DNA from 4 places in the Streptomyces sp. NPDC050625 genome. Region 3 is predicted to be linked to each of the others. Evidence: riboswitches for the same ligand, from Rfam matches in the RefSeq annotation. Region 3 holds a riboswitch; each other region holds the start of a gene.
The links. Region 3 has a riboswitch for cyclic di-AMP ahead of AB0I54_RS34925 (transglycosylase family protein). Riboswitches for the same ligand answer to the same signal wherever they lie in the genome.
Positions count from the first base shown of each region.

Region 1: it holds a riboswitch for cyclic di-AMP, as region 3 does, so the genes downstream of both, AB0I54_RS01110 (NlpC/P60 family protein) here and AB0I54_RS34925 (transglycosylase family protein) in region 3, are expected to answer to the same signal.
Region 2: it holds a riboswitch for cyclic di-AMP, as region 3 does, so the genes downstream of both, AB0I54_RS32815 (transglycosylase SLT domain-containing protein) here and AB0I54_RS34925 (transglycosylase family protein) in region 3, are expected to answer to the same signal.
Region 4: it holds a riboswitch for cyclic di-AMP, as region 3 does, so the genes downstream of both, AB0I54_RS31905 (M23 family metallopeptidase) here and AB0I54_RS34925 (transglycosylase family protein) in region 3, are expected to answer to the same signal.

Region 1 covers NZ_JBFAIQ010000001.1:221,295-225,824, forward strand. Annotated here, with positions in the region: gene AB0I54_RS01100 (hypothetical protein) at 1-95, shown strand, start outside; gene AB0I54_RS01105 (tellurite resistance/C4-dicarboxylate transporter family protein) at 102-1,070, opposite strand; gene AB0I54_RS01110 (NlpC/P60 family protein) at 1,240-2,424, opposite strand; cyclic di-AMP (ydaO/yuaA leader) riboswitch at 2,433-2,604, opposite strand; gene pcrA (DNA helicase PcrA) at 2,867-4,530, shown strand, end outside.
Region 2 covers NZ_JBFAIQ010000019.1:178,889-183,418, forward strand. Annotated here, with positions in the region: gene AB0I54_RS32805 (FAD-dependent oxidoreductase) at 1-325, shown strand, start outside; gene AB0I54_RS32810 (HAD family hydrolase) at 599-1,405, shown strand; gene AB0I54_RS32815 (transglycosylase SLT domain-containing protein) at 1,455-1,940, opposite strand; cyclic di-AMP (ydaO/yuaA leader) riboswitch at 1,946-2,127, opposite strand; gene AB0I54_RS32820 (polyprenyl synthetase family protein) at 2,980-3,990, shown strand; gene AB0I54_RS32825 (CHRD domain-containing protein) at 4,136-4,530, shown strand, end outside.
Region 3 covers NZ_JBFAIQ010000022.1:90,583-95,112, reverse strand. Annotated here, with positions in the region: gene AB0I54_RS34935 (cytochrome P450) at 1-664, shown strand, start outside; gene AB0I54_RS34930 (transglycosylase family protein) at 846-1,841, shown strand; cyclic di-AMP (ydaO/yuaA leader) riboswitch at 2,025-2,193, shown strand; gene AB0I54_RS34925 (transglycosylase family protein) at 2,198-2,860, shown strand; gene eno (phosphopyruvate hydratase) at 3,139-4,440, shown strand.
Region 4 covers NZ_JBFAIQ010000018.1:171,465-175,994, reverse strand. Annotated here, with positions in the region: gene AB0I54_RS31910 (PrsW family intramembrane metalloprotease) at 1-1,011, shown strand, start outside; gene AB0I54_RS31905 (M23 family metallopeptidase) at 1,192-2,232, opposite strand; cyclic di-AMP (ydaO/yuaA leader) riboswitch at 2,240-2,399, opposite strand; tRNA gene AB0I54_RS31900 (tRNA-Met) at 2,699-2,772, opposite strand; gene AB0I54_RS31895 (dihydrofolate reductase family protein) at 2,833-3,969, opposite strand; gene AB0I54_RS31890 (MarR family transcriptional regulator) at 4,055-4,530, shown strand, end outside.

The DNA.
Region 1 (4,530 bases), on a different contig from region 3:
TGAAGCGGGACGACGAGACGGTGGACAAGCGCCTGTTCGGGCTGGTGGGCCTGCTGACCACGGCGAACATCTTCATCGCCGTGCTGTGGACGTGACCGGGCTCAGCGCACGTCCCTGAGCCCCGCGCGGGCCGACCGGACCGCACCGGTGGCTACCACGAGCCAGACGGCCACGGAGATCCACACCAGCACCTGACCGGGCCGTTCCAGCCACGGGATGCCGAGGGCGGCGGCGACGGACAGCGTCGCCGTCGCCGTCATCCCCATCGGGAACACCGTCGACCAGCGGCGTACGTCGAAGCGCGGCCGTGGGCGCACCACCTCGGCGGTCAGGAGCACGACGTAACAGCTCAGATCGAGGACGAGCAGCGCGAGGGCCGTGTCGCGCAGGACGCCGAGGTTGTCGTCGTCCCACAGGTACAGCCGCGCGCTGTCGGCGGAGATCAGCTTCGCGGCGGCCAGCGCCGAGATCGCGAGCGCGCCGCCCGCGATCCACTGGTCCCCGGGCCCCTCGACCACCTGCCGCACGTCGAACCGGGCCAGGGCGAACCCGTAGAGCACGAGGCCCAGCCAGAACAGCACGAGCGCCGCGTGGGCCAGCCATGCCGTCGCCTCGGCCGCGGCGAGCGTGGCGCCGAGCACGGCGAGCCCCTGCGTGGCCACGCAGCACAGGAACACCGTGCCCGGCATGCGCCGGTGCCAGTGCCGTACGACGAGGAGGATCAGCACCGGCCAGAGCGCCGCGCACAGCGCGAGCAGCACCTCGGCCAGGCCGTGGCGGCCCAGTGCGGAGAAACGGGTGCCCAGCACGGCGGTCGCGGCGACGGCGGTGAGCGCGCCCGGCGTCCGCGCCTCGGCCACCCAGCGCCTGCGCTGCCACAGCAGCCCCACGGTGAAGTCCACGGCCGGCGCCAGCCAGGCGACCGAGGCCAACGCGAGGGCGATCAGGGACAGTGCCTCGTACCCCGCCAGCTGCAGCCCGACCGACACGATGCCGGTCGCCATCACGGCGGCCCCGGCCGCCGGCGGGCGCCGCTTCCACCAGGCGCGTAGGGGTGAGGAGGCGGGCATGGGCCCGATGCTAGGGAGCCGTGCGCGCCTTGCGAGCGGGGCACGCGCGCGCGTGCGGGGAAAAACGCGCGGGTGCGGGACAGGGGCGCGTGCGCCTGCGGCTCACGACGGCCGCGGCGCTCGCGTCACCACAGCCACGGCGCTCGCGTCCCTGCCCCACGGAGGTCTCTTACGCCGGCCGTACCACGCTGTGGATGATCGACGCGCCGCCGTAGTAGATCGACTCCTCGCGGACGTAGGCGCCGGGCTTCGGGGCGTGGATCATCATGCCGTTGCCGATGTAGATGCCGACGTGGCTGACGTCGTCGTAGAAGAAGATCAGGTCGCCGGGCTCGGCATTGGTGAGCGAGACCGTGGTGCCCACGTTGACCTGGTCATAGGTGGTGCGCGGAAGGCTGACGCCCGCGGCCCGCCAGGCGGCCGAGGTGAGGCCGGAGCAGTCGTAGGAGTCGGGGCCGGTGGCGCCCCAGACGTACGGCTTGCCGATCTGGGCGCGGGCGAAGGCGATCGCCTTCTCCGCCTTGGTGGCGTACGTGGAGTCCGAGGACGAGCCGGTCGAGCCCGTCGACCCCGTCGAACCCGTCGAGGTGGAGGAGCCCGAGGAACCGGACGAGCTCGCGGCGGCGGCCTTCTTCGCCGCCTCCGCGGCCGCCTGCTTCTTGGCGAGCTCCGCGGCCTGGCGCGCGGCCTCCTCCTGCTTCTGCTTCTCGATCGCGGCGAGCCGGGCCTTCTCTTGCGCCGTCAGCTCGGACAGCAGCTCGCGCGCCGAGGAGAGCTTCTTCTGGACGGTGGCCTTGGCCGTCTTCAGCTCGTTCTGCGACTCGGTCAGCGTCTGGAGGCTCTTGGTGGCTTCCTGCCGCTTCTTCATGGTCGCCGACTGCTGTGTGATGTAGTCGTCGACCGCGACCTTCTGCCGCGAGGTCATCCGGCCCATCAGCTGGGTCTGGTCGAAGTAGTCCTGCGGGGAGTTCGAGAGCAGGAAGGTGGCGGTGTCGGGCGCGGCGGCCCCGGTGCGGTACTGGGCGGCGGCGAACGTACCCAGTTCCTCACGCGCCTTGTTGAGCTTGTCCGTGCGCCGCGCCACGTCGTCCAGCAGGGTGTCGACGTTCTTGCGCTGCTGGCCGGACTTCTCCTTGGCCGCGTTGTACTTCTCGGTCGCCGACTCCGCCTGGCGGTAGAGGTCGTCGACCTTCTTCTCGACTTCCTCGATGCTCGGCTTGCCGTCGGCGGAGGGGGTGGCGTTGGCGGTCTGGGAGAGCAGGGCCACGGAGGTGAGCGCGGCGGTGGCGATGGCGGGGGTGCGTATGCCTGCTGCTAGGGCACTCGCGGGGCGCGACTTGCGGTGCGACGCCAAGGGAGGCGACTCCTTCCATGTTCCGCCTACCGAGTTAGCTGTCGGGTTCGGGCGGGTGGTTCGGAAGGGTTGCCCTACGGCCTTTCTCCGGGTGGAGGTTGGGCCGATTCACCCCAAGGTCGGTTGGGTCCCCGGCTCCGGCTGCCGTGGCGGGCACACCGGACTCGGCGGAGGCCGCGCGGCCCGGCGACGTTCGCCGGTGGGGGTCGTACGGCCCGCCCGAGACGGTAGCCAACTGGTGTGGCCCGTGTGAAGGTTGATGGGCGATATGCCCGATACATTTTTGTGACCTGACGCAGAATTCCGCCCGTGTGACAGCATGCCTCCGGAGCGTGAGCCAGTTGTCCGGCTCGCGCATCGGGAAGATCCCCCGCGCGCGGGGCCGGTCCTGTTTCCGGGGCGGCGGTCGTTTGTCGGTGGGGCGCCCTAGACTCGGAGAGCGATGAGCAGCCTCTTTGACGACAGCTTCCTGGCGGACCTCCAGACCCCTCACGGGCGCGAGGAGGAGCCTCCGCCGCCGCCCGAGGACGATCACGCTCCGGAGTCGGTTCCGGACGATCTGTTCGGCGGGAAGTTCGACGTGCCGCCGGACCGGGACGATTACTACCGCGACGGCGCCCCACGCCCGGTGATCGACGCCGCGGCGCTGCTGGAGGGGCTGAACGAGAACCAGCGCGCGGCCGTCGTGCACGCCGGTTCCCCCCTGCTCATCGTGGCCGGCGCCGGCTCAGGCAAGACCCGTGTGCTCACGCACCGCATCGCCCACCTGCTGGCCGAGCGGAACGTGCACCCGGGGCAGATCCTCGCGATCACCTTCACCAACAAGGCCGCGGGCGAGATGAAGGAGCGCGTCGAGCACCTCGTCGGCCCGCGCGCGAACGCGATGTGGGTGATGACCTTCCACAGCGCGTGTGTGCGCATCCTGCGCCGCGAGAGCAAGAAGCTCGGCTTCACCTCGTCGTTCTCGATCTACGACGCCGCCGACAGCAAGCGCCTGATGGCCCTGGTCTGCCGCGACCTGGAGCTCGATCCCAAGCGCTTCCCGCCGAAGTCCTTCAGCGCCAAGATCTCGAACCTGAAGAACGAGCTGATCGACGAGGAGGACTTCGCGGCCCAGGCCACCGACGGCTTCGAGAAGACCCTCGCCCAGGCCTACGCCATGTACCAGTCGCGGCTGCGCGAGGCGAACGCCCTCGACTTCGACGACCTGATCATGACGACGGTCAACCTGCTGCGCGCCTTCCCGGACGTCGCCGAGCACTACCGCCGCCGCTTCCGCCACGTCCTCGTCGACGAGTACCAGGACACCAACCACGCCCAGTACGCCCTCGTGCGCGAGCTCGTCGGCACCGCCGCGCACCCGGTGGACGTACCGCCGGGCGAGCACGACCTCCAGCCCGCCGAGCTGTGCGTCGTGGGTGACGCCGACCAGTCCATCTACGCCTTCCGCGGCGCGACGATCCGCAACATCCTCCAGTTCGAGGAGGACTACCCGAACGCGACGACGATCCTCCTGGAGCAGAACTACCGCTCCACCCAGACGATCCTCTCCGCCGCCAACGCGGTCATCGAGCGCAACGAGTCCCGCCGCCCCAAGAACCTGTGGACGAATGCGGGCGCGGGCGCGGGGATCACCGGCTATGTCGCCGACACCGAGCACGACGAGGCACAGTTCGTCGCCGACGAGATAGACCGGCTCACGGACGCGGGCGAGGCGAAGGCGGGCGACGTCGCCGTCTTCTACCGCACCAACGCCCAGTCCCGTGTCTTCGAAGAGGTCTTCATCCGCGTCGGCCTGCCCTACAAGGTCGTCGGCGGCGTCCGCTTCTACGAGCGCAAGGAGGTCCGGGACGTCCTGGCCTATCTGCGCGTCCTGGCCAACCCGGAGGACTCCGTGCCGCTGCGCCGGATCCTCAACGTCCCCAAGCGCGGAATCGGCGAGCGCGCCGAGGCGATGATCGACGCCCTCGCCCAGCGCGAGAAGATCAGCTTCCCGCAGGCGCTGCGCCGGGTCGACGAGGCGTACGGCATGGCGGCGCGCTCGACGAACGCCGTCAAGCGGTTCAACGTGCTGATGGAGGACCTCCGTACGATCGTCGAGTCCGG
Region 2 (4,530 bases), on a different contig from region 3:
GGACGTCTCCGACGGCAGCCCGCTCCTCACGGTCCGCACCCTCGCCGGCGCCACCCAGGGGCTCACCGCCGACCATGTCGTCGCGGCCACCGGCTACCGCGTGAACGTCGCGGCCATGGACTTCCTGGGCCATGAGCTGCGCACCCGGCTCGCGGTCAGCCGCGGCACCCCGAAGCTCGGCACCGGCTTTGTCTCCTCGGTCCCCGGCCTCTACTTCACCGGCCTCCCGGCCGCCGGCTCCTTCGGCCCGGTGATGCGCTTCGTCTGCGGCACCGAGTTCGCCTCCCCGCGGCTGGCCAAGCACCTGGCGACGGTGCACGGCTGAACGCAGGGGCGGAGAGCAGGAGTTGAGGGCAGGAGTCCCGGCAGGGCGGGCGGCCTGGGGTGGCGCTCGTCGTAGTCGATGCGCCGGATGCGGAAGAAGAGGGCGTAGATCTCGGGCCTCAACTCCAGCTCCCTCGGCGCGGTGACAGCAACCTGACGCGTACCACTGACGACGGACGGTGGCAGCGGCGTCTTTGCGCGGACCCCTTGGGGTCGAGAACAACGGCTGGGACGGGGGTGAGTCGCAGCGGCATGTTGTCCGTATTCTCTGATCATGGCCGCTCCCCCCGCTTATTCACTCGTCGCCACCGACCTGGACGGAACGCTGCTCCGCGGCGACGACACCCTCTCCGACCGCTCCCGCGCGGCCCTCGCGCGGACGGTGGAGGCCGGTGCGCAGCATCTCGTGGTGACGGGGCGCCCGGCGCCGAGAGTGCGGCCGCTGCTCGACGAACTCGGCAGCAGGGGACTCGCGGTGTGCGGACAGGGCGCGCAGTTGTACGACGCCGGCGCGGACCGACTGCTGTGGTCGGTCACCCTGGACCGGGAGTTGGCCGAGACCGCGCTCGGCAAGATCGAGGCCGAGGTGGGTCAGGTGTACGCGGCCGTCGACCAGGACGGGGTGGACGGGCTCACGCTCATCGAGCCGGGGTATCTGATGCCGCACCCGACCCTGCCCGCCGTACGGGTCCCGCGGCGCGACGATCTGTGGTGCGAACCCATCAGCAAGGTCCTGTTGCGCCATCACGCCCTGTCCGACGACGAGTTGGCGGCGACCGCCCGGGACGTCGTGGGTTCTCTGGCGACGGTCACCATGTCCGGGCCGGGGACCGTCGAACTCCAGCCGTGCGGTATCACGAAGGCGACCGGTCTGGCGCTGGCCGCCGAACACCTGGGGCTGAGTGCCCGGCAGGCCATCGCCTTCGGGGACATGCCCAACGACATCCCGATGTTCGACTGGGCCGCCCGCGGTGTGGCGATGGCCAACGCCCACCCCGAACTCAAGGCGGTGGCCGACGAGATCACCTTGTCGAACGAGGACGACGGCATCGCCGTCGTCCTCGAAAGACTCTTTGCCTAGCTCTCCCGTCGCGGGGGGAGATCCGTCAGCACGCGCCCCGTGGCGTCCGTCAGTACGCGCCGTTGACGTTGTCCATCGAGCCGTACCGCGCGGCCGCGTAGTTGCAGGCGGCGGTGATGTTCGCGACCGGGTCGTAGATGTCGAACGACGTTCCGACCACGTGGTACGCGTTGAACGTCGGGTCGATGACCTGGAGCAGACCCTTGGACGGGATGCCCTTGGCCGCGTTGGAGTCCCACAGGTTGATGGCCCGCGGGTTGCCCGACGACTCACGCATGATGTTGCGGTAGATGCCGTTGTACGTGCCCGGAATGTGCCTTTCCTTCATGATGGCGAGGGACTCGCGGATCCAGCCGTCGAGGTTGTTCGGGTAGCCGGCCAGGGTCGTTTCGGCCGCGGCGGGCGTGGTGGCGGGGGCGGCCGAGGCCGTGGTCGCGCCGATGAGCGGGAGGGCGAGCACCGCGGCGCCGGTGCCGGCGACGGCGAGCTTGCGAACGAGGCGGGTGGTGCGGCGGGACTGAGCGGCAGCGGCCATGGGGGATTTCCTCTCCGTCGCCTGCGAGGTGAGCTGTCGGGTTCGGGCGGGGAGGTGCCCGGCCGTGCCGCCCTGAGGCTGCGCGACTTCACCCCGAGCCGTTCCGTGCGACATGGGTCGTCCGGTCCGGCGGCCTACCTGGGTCCCCCGCTCCTGCCTACGCGAATGAGTACGTCGATGGGTTACGTCCGGCGGCGGCAGGATTCGGCGTCCGCCTGACTGGCCCGGAAGCTATGCGAGAGCACATGTCGGGAACAAGTACCTGATTCACAGAACGCACCAATTGACCTTGGGTTGAGGCGTATGGGGCACTTGATCCTTTGCGGTTGCACAGCCTCAACTGGCCGATGGGAAAAGGGCAAACGGGTGTTTGGCCGGATGTGGGGCGACATAGGGCGGCGTGACCCAACTCACGGAATAACATTCACGGCAAATCAGACATGCAGGTCACAGGGGGTTCGCGGGCGTCCGTGGGACGCGCCTCTCCCGCGTCCGGTGGACCACCGTCTCGCCGCCCTCCGTGCGGACGACTTCGTCGCGGACGGGGAGGTGTTCCGCGTCACAGGTGATGCCCGAGTGCCCGCTCCGGCACCTCGAAGGTGATCGTCGGGCCGGGCGGCCGGCGCGCGAAGGCGAGTGACGTGGTCCCCCGGGCGTGCGTGCCGGCCGTCGGTCGCCTCCGTCCCCGCCTACCCGTCCGCACCCGCGGACTTCCACCCGGACGGAGGCGTAGCCGTGGCCCGTTTGCCAGGGTTCGTCCGTCAGGGGTCGCCATATGCGCGCGTACAGCCGAGTCCCGGTGGACCGGGTGTATGAGGGTATATAGGGACAAGCAGTGTCACATCATGGTGAGTCGATAAAAATCAATCCTTATCCACTGATCAAGAACATACCGGTCGTGCTCCGATACCGCCTGGGCTGTAACGGTGGGCGCTATCGGTGATCGAAACCTGACCGGATACGCTGACTTGAGTGATGGCAGCGACCTATCGACAAACCGTGTAATCGCCAGCAGACACCAGCAGACAGGAGACCCCACGTGACCGTCGTCGGGCCGTTCGGGCTGAGCGTGCGGGACCAGGCTCTGGAAGCCGATGTCCAGGCCGGATTGGCGGCTGTCGAGGAAGGCTTGCTCGAAGCCACCAAGAGCGAGGTCCCGTTCATCACGGAGGCCGCCCAGCACCTGGTGAGGGCGGGCGGGAAGCGGTTCCGGCCGCTGCTCGTGATGCTCGCGGCCCAGTTCGGCGACCCGTACGCGCCGGGTGTCGTGCCCTCGGCCGTCGTCGTCGAGCTGACTCACCTCGCGACGCTGTACCACGACGACGTGATGGACGAGGCCGCGGTCCGCCGCGGTGTCGAGAGCGCGAACACCCGCTGGGGCAACTCGGTCGCCGTCCTCACGGGTGACTTCCTGTTCGCCCGTGCCTCGCAGATCCTCGCCGACCTCGGTCCCGAGGCGGTGCGGGTCCAGGCCCTCGCGTTCGAGCGGCTGGTCACTGGGCAGATCCTGGAGACCGCGGGGCCCTCGGACGGCCGGGACCCGGTCGAGCACTACCTGGACGTGCTGGGCGGCAAGACGGGCTCGCTTGTGGCGGTGTCCTGCCGGTTCGGGGCGATGATGTCGGGGGCCGACGAGACGGTCGTCGACGTGCTCACCCAGTACGGCGAGCGGCTCGGTGTCGCCTTCCAGCTGGCGGACGACGTGCTCGACATCGCGTCCGACTCGCGCGAGTCCGGCAAGACGCCGGGCACCGATCTGCGTGAGGGCATCCCGACCCTTCCGGTGCTGCGGCTGCGGGAGCGGGCGCAGCGGCTGGGGCTGGCCGAGGACATCGCGCTGTGCGAGCTCCTCGACTCCGACCTGACCGACGACGCGCGCCACGCCGAGGCGCTGGCCGCCCTCCGTGACCATCCGGCGCTGGAGCAGGCCCGGCGCGACACCGTGCGCTATGCGGAGGACGCGCGGGCGGCGCTGGCCCCGCTGCCGGAGTGCGACGCCAAGGCCGCCCTGCTCGAACTGTGCGACGCGGTGGTGCATCGGGCCGGGTAGTTCCCGCCGAACGGTGTGACGGACGTCCCGAACAGTGTGACGCACCTCGCATTTGTGGACTGAGTCTAATCTGAGATCCCTTCCGTACCCATGCCCAGAAGCTGACGCAGGGGGCGTCAGCCGCATACGGGGAGAAAACCGAATCATGGGTATGAACGGAACGTTCATCGCGCGCCGCAAGGGCCTCGTCGCCACCGCCGTCGCGATCGCCGCGTCCGCCGGTGTCGCCGCCGCGGCGATCCCGGCCGCCGCCACCGAGAGTCACACCGGCAAGGAAACGACCATCCTCGTCGCAAGCCTCCGGGGCGCCAACGAGGTGCCGGTCCAGGGCGGCCCCGCCGTGGGGGACAAGGACGGCGCGGCGCTGGAGTTCATCGAGGTCAAGGGGGACAAGGTGTCCGTCGCCGTGGCCTGGCGCGGCACCGGCAGGCCCACCGATCTGCACATCCACGAGGGCGCCAAGGGCACCAACGGCGGCGTCAAGATCAACTTCGGGAAGCTGCTCGGCAAGGCTCCCCAGGGGCGGCACAGCCTCACCGG
Region 3 (4,530 bases):
CGAGCTCATCCACAAGAAGCGCGAGGCACTGCCCGACAGCCCCGCTCCCGGCGAGGACCTCATCTCCGGGCTCATCCGCGCCTCGGACCACGGCGAGCACCTCACCGAGAACGAGGCCGCCGCGATGGCCTTCATCCTGCTGTTCGCCGGGTTCGAGACGACCGTCAACCTCATCGGCAACGGCACCTACGCCCTGCTCACCCATCCCGAGCAGCGGCACCGTCTGCAGTCGTCCCTCGCCCGCCGGGAACGGGACCTCCTGGAGACCGGTGTCGAGGAACTCCTGCGCTACGACGGCCCGGTCGAACTGGCCACCTGGCGGTTCGCCACCGAGCCGCTCACCGTCGGCGGGCAGGACATCGCACCCGGCGACCCCGTCCTGGTGGTGCTCGCCGCCGCCGACCGGGACCCGGAGCGGTTCGCCGACCCGGACGTCCTCGATCTCGGCCGACGTGACAACCAACACCTTGGATACGGCCACGGCATCCACTACTGCCTGGGTGCCCCGCTCGCCCGGCTGGAGGGCCAGACCGCGCTCGCCACCCTCCTCACCCGCCTCCCGGACCTCCGACTCGCGGTGGATCCGGTCGATTTGCGGTGGCGTGGCGGGCTCATCATGCGTGGACTGCGTACTTTGCCCGTGGAGTTCACGCCTGTCCGGTAAGTGTGGGAAGCGCGGCCTGTCGCGCCCCAAACCTGATGAATGCTCAACTCTGTGATCTTCACGTGATCTACGCGGCATTAACTTGTGACAAGTGATCGTCAGTGGATACGTTCACCAGGCAGCGCGGTACGTGGGCTTTCTGTGCCGCGCCGGTCATCGCTGTCGCACGAAAGGCTTCCGCATGCTCTCCGGGAACGGTCGTCACCGTCGCCCCCGTCAGGCTCCGGCCCTCCTCGTCGCGGCCGGAGTGACCGGCTCCGCCATCGCCATCCCGCTCCTCGGGGCCGCGAGCGCCAACGCTGCCGACGGCACCACATGGGACAAGGTGGCCGAGTGCGAGAGCGGAGGCTCCTGGAGCGCCGACTCCGGCAACGGGTACTACGGCGGTCTGCAGATGTCGCAGGACGACTGGGACAAGTACGGCGGCCTCGCGTACGCATCCAGCCCGGACGAGGCCAGCCGTTCGCAGCAGATAGCCGTCGCGGAGAAGGTTCTCGCCGACCAGGGCACCAAGCCCTGGGCCACCTGTGCCCTGCTCTCCGGGCTCACGGCCAGCTCCGGGTCGGTCGATGTCGACACCGGCGTCTCGGCATCCGATTCGCCCGGCTCCTCCGATTCTTCTGACTCATCCGATTCGTCCAGCTCCTCCGGCCTGTCTGATTCGCAGTCCAAGTCGGACTCCTCGGGGAAGGCTTCCCCCTCGGCGAACACCGACGAGGAGAGCGGGGCGGAGGGTAAGGACAAGGGCAAGAGCGAGAGCAAGGGCGAAGATTCCGCAAACTCGGACAAGTCGGAATCTGGAGACTCGGGCAACCCGCAGGGGAGCGGTGGCACGCCCACGGAAGTCCCCAAAACCGACAACCCCGACAACTCGTGGCAAAGCGGGGGGTCTTGGAGTCTGGTCGACACCGGCGCCATCGGGGGTGGCCGTCATCGCGGGGGCAATGCGGACGAAAGCGCAGTAAACGGTCAGGAATCGGCCTCGTCGGGTCGTCACGCCTCGCGCACCTACACGGTTCGTGACGGCGACACCCTCGCGTCCATCGCCGACTCCCTTGACGTCGACGGCGGATGGCGTGCGCTCTATGCCGCCAACAAGGCCGCCATCGGTGCCGACCCGAACGACATCACTCCCGGTCAGACCCTGGACGTCGCTACCGAAACCGGCGGAAAGTAGCGGGAGTTGACGTCCCGCTTTCACGCCTAATGTCCGGTTTGGTGAAAGTGTGGGATGAGTCTCAGAAGCCCTGATCGTCTTTGGAATTCCCCGGATCGCGTGCTTACGGTCGAGTCCGCTCGTCACCACGAGCCCCGGCTGTCGCAACGCCGAGTCCTGCCAGCGGCCGCACGGGAACAGTCGTCGCGTCACGCGCCGTAGGCAGGAGCGGGGGACCCAAGGTAAGTGCCGCGCCGGACAGTTGAGCCGGAGCGGCTAGGGGTGGAGCCACGCCTCCCAGCGGAGGTGTGGCCGGGCAACTCAACCGGCCCGAACCCGACAGCTCACCTCGCAGGCGTCGGTGAGGGGATCCATCCATGCTGTTTTCCGCTCAGGGCAAGCACCGTCGTTCCTCGAAGGCCAAGGCCGCCCGTGTCATCGCGCTCGCCGGTGTCGCCGGTGCCGCCGTCGTCGCCCCGCTGATGGCCTCCGGCACCGCCTCGGCCGCCACCGCCTCCGAGTGGGACGCCGTCGCCAAGTGCGAGTCCGGCGGCAACTGGTCCATCAACACCGGCAACGGCTACTACGGCGGTCTGCAGTTCTCCGCCTCGACGTGGTCCGCCTACGGCGGCTCGAAGTACGCCGGCACCGCCGACAAGGCCACCAAGGCGCAGCAGATAGAGATCGCCGAGAAGGTCCTCGCCGCCCAGGGCAAGGGCGCCTGGCCGGTCTGCGGCACGGGCCTGTCCAGCACCCCCTACAGCGGCGCCGCGGCGAGCACCGCCCCCCGGACGACCGAGAAGCCGGCCGCCTCCCGCTCCGCCGAGCGCCCGGCCGCGGCCAAGACCGTCACCACCCCGACCGGCAAGAAGGTCAAGAAGGGCGACGGTGAGTACAAGGTCGTCAAGGGTGACACCCTCGGCTCGATCGCCCAGAAGCACAAGGTCAAGGGCGGCTGGCAGGAGCTGTTCAAGCTGAACAAGGACATCGTCCAGGACGCGGACCTCATCTACCCGGGCCAGCAGCTCCACCTGAAGTGACGCGCGGCCGGTAGCCCGGCTGCAGGAACCGCAGCCGCCCCGTCCCCACGGTCTCCCCGCCCCGGTGCGTATTCCCCCGTACGCGCCGGGGCGGGGCTTGTTCATGGGGCGCTGCGTTCGAGCCGTTCTCCACCCCGCCTTTGTTTCGAGCCGGAACAATGGGTACGGTCGGACCCTGTCCACGGGACGGTCGGTCGGTGGCCGATGCCCCGGGGACGGTTAGGCTCTAGTCGCAAGGCACCCAGCCCCGCACTTCCAGCGTCACATCCATGAAGGAGATGCTCGTGCCGTCCATCGACGTCGTCGTAGCCCGGGAAATCCTGGACTCCCGAGGCAACCCCACGGTCGAGGTCGAGGTCGGCCTCGACGACGGCAGCACGGGTCGTGCCGCCGTTCCGTCCGGCGCCTCCACCGGCGCCTTCGAGGCCATCGAGCTCCGCGACGGCGACCCGAACCGCTACCTGGGCAAGGGCGTCGAGAAGGCCGTCCTCGCCGTGATCGAGCAGATCGGCCCGGAGCTGGTCGGCTACGACGCCACCGAGCAGCGCCTGATCGACCAGGCGATGTTCGACCTGGACGCCACCGACAACAAGGGCTCGCTCGGCGCCAACGCCATCCTCGGTGTCTCCCTCGCCGTCGCCCACGCCGCCTCCGAGGCCAGCGACCTCCCCCTCTTCCGCTACCTGGGCGGCCCGAACGCGCACCTGCTGCCGGTGCCGATGATGAACATCCTGAACGGCGGCTCGCACGCCGACTCCAACGTGGACATCCAGGAGTTCATGATCGCCCCGATCGGCGCGGAGTCCTTCTCCGAGGCGCTGCGCTGGGGCGCCGAGGTCTACCACACCCTGAAGAAGGTCCTGAAGGGCAAGGGCCTGGCCACCGGCCTGGGCGACGAGGGCGGCTTCGCCCCGAACCTCGGCTCCAACCGCGAGGCCCTCGACCTCATCCTGGAGGCCATCAAGCAGGCCGGGTACGTCCCCGGCGAGCAGATCGCGCTCGCGCTCGACGTCGCCGCGTCCGAGTTCTACAAGGACGGCAAGTACGAGTTCGAGGGCAAGTCCCGCTCGGCCGCCGAGATGACGGAGTACTACGAGGAGCTCGTGGGGGCCTACCCGCTCGTCTCCATCGAGGACCCGCTGTTCGAGGACGACTGGGCCGGCTGGAAGGTCCTGACCGACAAGCTCGGCGACAAGGTCCAGATCGTCGGCGACGACCTGTTCGTCACCAACCCGGAGCGCCTGGCCCGCGGCATCGAGGAGGGCACCGCCAACGCCCTGCTCGTGAAGGTGAACCAGATCGGTTCGCTGACCGAGACCCTGGACGCTGTGGAGATGGCCCAGCGCAACGGCTTCAAGTGCATGATGTCCCACCGCTCCGGCGAGACCGAGGACGTCACCATCGCCGACCTGGCCGTCGCCACCAACTGCGGCCAGATCAAGACCGGCGCCCCGGCCCGCTCCGAGCGCGTCGCCAAGTACAACCAGCTGCTGCGCATCGAGGAGATCCTCGACGACGCGGCGGTGTACGCCGGCCGCAGCGCCTTCCCGCGCTTCAGGGGCGAGATCTCCAAGGGCTGAGCCCGGTAAGGGCAAGGCTTAGCCAGTCGTACGTACGTCCCCGTACCCGGTCCCGTACCGTGTCCGGGGACGTACGCACGTATGAGGGAG
Region 4 (4,530 bases), on a different contig from region 3:
GCCAACAGCTTCGCGACGCGCTGGATAGCCACGACCACCGCCGATCCGTCCAGCGCCGACACCCTCGGCGCCACCGTCATAGCGCCCATCGTGGAGGAGTCCTCCAAAGCGGCGGCCGTGCTCCTCGTCTTCCTGTTCCGCAGACGGAACTTCACCGGGATCGTGGACGGTGTGGTGATAGCGGGCGTCACCGCCACCGGCTTCGCCTTCACCGAGAACATCCTCTATCTCGGCACCGCCTTCGGCACCGACCAGCTCACCGGCGACCGCGGCATCGCCTCCGTCACGGCCGCGACGTTCTTCGTGCGCGTCGTCATGTCCCCGTTCGCGCACCCCCTGTTCACCGTCCTCACCGGCATCGGCTTCGGCATCGCCGCGCTCTCCGCCGAGCGGCAGCATGTGCGGCGGGTGCTGGTGCCGCTCGGCGGGCTGCTGCTCGCGATGAGCATGCACGCGTTCTGGAACGGCTCCTCGACCTTCGGCCCGTACGGCTTCTTCGCCGTGTACGGGGCGTTCATGGTGCCCGCGTTCGGGCTGCTGACCTGGCTGGCGATCTGGACGCGGCAGCGCGAGCTGCGGACCGTGCGGGAGGAGCTGCCCGTGTATGTCTTCGCCGGGTGGCTGGGCCCCGCCGAGCCGTTCGTGCTCGGCTCGATGCGGGCGCGGCAGATGGCCCGGGACTACGCCGGCCACCACCTGGGCAAGCAGGCGGCGCGCGCCGTGGGGCAGTACGAGGCGGACGCGACGGCGCTGGCGTTCCTGCGCCACCGCGGGCGCCGGGGCCGCGCGGGGGCCGACTACGTCGTACGGGAACGGGAGTTGCTGGCCGAGCTGTGGAAGCGGCGCCAGGTGGCCCGTCCGGCGATGGAGTACGCGGCCCGGATGTCCGCACCGCCCCGGCCGGTGTACGGGCCGCAGGCGCCGTACGGAATGCAGGCGCCGTACGGAATGCCCGTGCCGTACGGGTACCCGGCGGCACCGTATCCCGCGTACAACCCCTATCGGCCTTAGACCGCCGCGGACAGGCGTGGCACGCCGCTACGCCGACGCGTGCGTCAGCAGCGCCGGCTCAGAAGAGATCCCGCTCGGAAGAGATCCCGCGAACACCTGACCGGAGATCCCGCACACACCTGACCGGCGGCCCTGACGTCGGGGGGTGTCGTCAGGACCGCCGGCGGTCGACAGGGTGGGTCAGGGGTTGAGGCCCTTGCCCCGCAGCCACGTCATCGGGTCGATCCCGGTGGCCTGGCCGCCCGGGTGGACCTCCAGGTGCAGATGCGGGCCCGTGACGTTGCCGGTGGCGCCGACGCGGCCGATGACGTCGCCGGTGCTGACCTTCTGCCCGGCGGAGACGCTGATCGAGGACTGGTGGCAGAACCACAGCTCGGTGCCGTCGTCGAGGGTGAGGATCGTGCGGTAGCCGTAGGAGCCGGCCCAGCCCGCCTCGGTGATCGTGCCGCTGTGGATGGCCTTGATGAGCGTGCCGGTGGGCGCGGCGAAGTCGAGGCCGGTGTGGTAGCCGGAGGACCACATGGCGCCGGCCTGACCGAAGGTCGAGGTGATCGTGTACGAGGAGGTCGGCAGCGTGTACTGCTTGGCCAGCGCGGCCAGGCGCGCGGCCTCGGCTTTCTTCTCGGCCTCGGCCTCCGCCTGCGCCTTGGCGGCGGCGGCCTTGGCGGCGGCCGCCTTCTCGGCCTTGGCGGCCGCGGCGGCGACCTGCTTGTCCGCGGCGGCCACGGCAGCGGCGGCGGCCTTGGTCTCGACCTGGCCCTGCTGCTTCTCGGCCTGGGCCATGATGCGGTTGCGCAGTGCCTCACCGGCGTCGGAGGCGCCCTGTGCGCTGTCGGCCGAGGTCATGCCGACGCTGCTGAGCGCGGTCGCGGAGCCCTTGTCGGGGGCCTCGTCCGGGGTGCTGTCGCCGAGCAGGGAGCCGACGGAGGGCAGGTCGGGCATGGAGATGGACACCGGCGGCTTGCCGGTGTGGGCGCTGGCCATGCCACCCGCGCCGACGGCGGCTATGACGCCGACGCCCAGGACCGTGGAGCTACGGGCGAGTCCGCCGCCGCGCTGCTTGACGACACGGTGCCGGCCGCGTACCGGGCTGAGGGACTCCTCGGTGGGGTTCCACTCCTCCCACGGGCCCTCGTCGGTGCGGTAGCTGCCGTAGCCGAAGGTCTCGGTGTGCTCGCTCGGCACGAATGGGGCTGTGGGGGCAGGCCGGTTGGACGCCACGCGGGCGTACTCCTTTCCTTCCGTCGCCTACCGGGTTAGCTGACGGGTTCGGAGCAGGAAGGTCTCCTACGCGCGTATACCGGCCGTGCCTCCACGGCGGCATCCGCGTGATTCACCCCAAGGTGGTGGTTCCCCGGTTCCCTTGCGGGATTCGGCGCGTGCGCACGGAGCCGACTCTTGTGACGGCTGGGACGACCGCGCTGCGTTATCGAACGTTAATAGACCCGGCTGTCAGATTCCAAGCCGTTCTGCTTGATCATTAACGTTTTTACGGGCGGACTTACACACCATGACCGGTGGAAATCGGGCGAGTTGACCGCGGTACATGAGTCACGACGTTTTTGATGGTGACTCAGATGTTATGCGGAGGGCTTTCGTCCGGTCACTCTTCGTGATAGTCGCCCGGTCGTCGCCAAAACACTCAGGGCCGGAATCCATGAACTGGATTCCGGCCCTGAGCCTTGAGTAGCGGGGACAGGATTTGAACCTGCGACCTCTGGGTTATGAGCCCAGCGAGCTACCGAGCTGCTCCACCCCGCGTCGGTGTGCCTTAAGCATACGCCATGCTCAGGGGTGCAAGCGCACGGGTTTATCCAGGGCTTATCCGCGGGCCGTCAGATGGCGGTTCGGCGCCGTGGCCAGGTCCTCGTACTCGGGCAGTACGACGACGTCCACGCCTTCGCCCGTCAGCAGCCCGCTGCCGTCGGCGCCCTGCACGAACGTGTCCGGCTCCCGCCAGGCCGTGACCACCCGTCGTACCCCGGCGTCCAGGATCAGCCGCGCACAGGGAGCGGGCCGGGACGCCCGGCGGGCGCAGGGCTCCAGGCTGCTGTAGACCGTGGCGCCGGCCAGCCTCGGGTCGGCCGGGTCGACCTTGGCCAGCGCGGCCTCCTCGGCGTGCACGACCGGGTCGTCGCCCTCCCGCGAGTGCCCCCGGGCCAGCTCGGTGCCGTCGGCGGCGACCACGACCGCGCCCACGCTGAAGGCGGTCTCCGAGGGCGGGCACAGCGCCGCGAGGTCGCAGGCGATCCGCATCCAGTGCCGGTCCGCCGCGGCGACCGACCGCCCGGTGCCGGGTGCCGTCGGCTCGTACCGCATCAGTACGACGTCCTCGATGCGGCGCGTCTCCAGGAGCCGGAGCCGCCCGCCCTGGTAGCCCCCGGGGCCGAACAGCCGGGGCGCCGCCGGGTCTCCCACCAGGAGCGGGGCGAGGACCAGCTGGAGTTCGTCGGCGAGGCCCTGGCGGAGCAGCTGGGTGTGGACGGTGCCGCCGCCCTCGACCATCAGCCGGCGCACCCCGCGCTCCTCGTACAGGTGCGTGAGCAGCGCCGGCCAGTCGAGGTCGGGGCCGAGCGGGACGACATCGGCCGCGAGGCCCAGTCCGCGGGCGCGCTCGGCGCCCTTCTCCGTCGTGTAGAGGACCTTCTCGCCGCCCGTGTGCCAGAACTTCGCGTCCGGGTCCAGCTCGCCGGAGCTGCTGACGGTGACCTTGAGGGGGTACTCGGGCCGGCCCGCGGCCACGCGGGCGGCGCGTCGCTCGGGCGAGTTGACCAGGAGCCGCGGGTTGTCGGCACGGATCGTGCCGGCGCCGACCAGGATCGCGTCGACCGACGCCCGCACCTCGTCGACCCGGTCGAAGTCGGCCGGGCTGGACAGGAGCAGCCGCTCGGGGCCGGTGTCGTCCAGAAAGCCGTCGAGGGAGACGGCCGCGGACAACAGGACGTACGGGTACGGCATCGGCGCGCTCTCCCTGACGAGGTCTGATGTACTGCGACTGACGTGCGGGCTTGGTTCAAGTTTGAAACAAACTTACACTGGCGGTATGACGACCCGCTGGCTCACCCCCGACGAGCAGCGCGCCTGGCGCGCGTACATCGCCGGCAGTCTGCTCCTGGAGGACGCGATCGACCGGCAGCTCCAGCAGGACACCGGCATGCCGCACCTGTACTACTCCATCCTGGCCAACCTCTCCGAGGCGCCGGAGCACAGTCTGCGCATGACCGACCTCGCCGAGAAGTCGAAGATCACCCGGAGCCGGCTGACCTACGCAGTGACCCGGCTGGAGAAGGACGGCCTGGTACGGCGCGAGGGCTGCCCCTCCGACAAGCGGGGCAGCATCGCCGTCCTGACCGACGAGGGCAGGGCCGTGCTGGAGCGTGCGGCGCCGGGTCATGTGGCGACCGTACGCGCCTCCCTCTTCGATCACCTCGGCCCGGAGCAGGTACGGCAGCTGGAGGAGATCTTCGGCGGGATCGCCGAGGCGCTCCAGGGCGAGGACGCGCGGTGCGCGCCGGACGA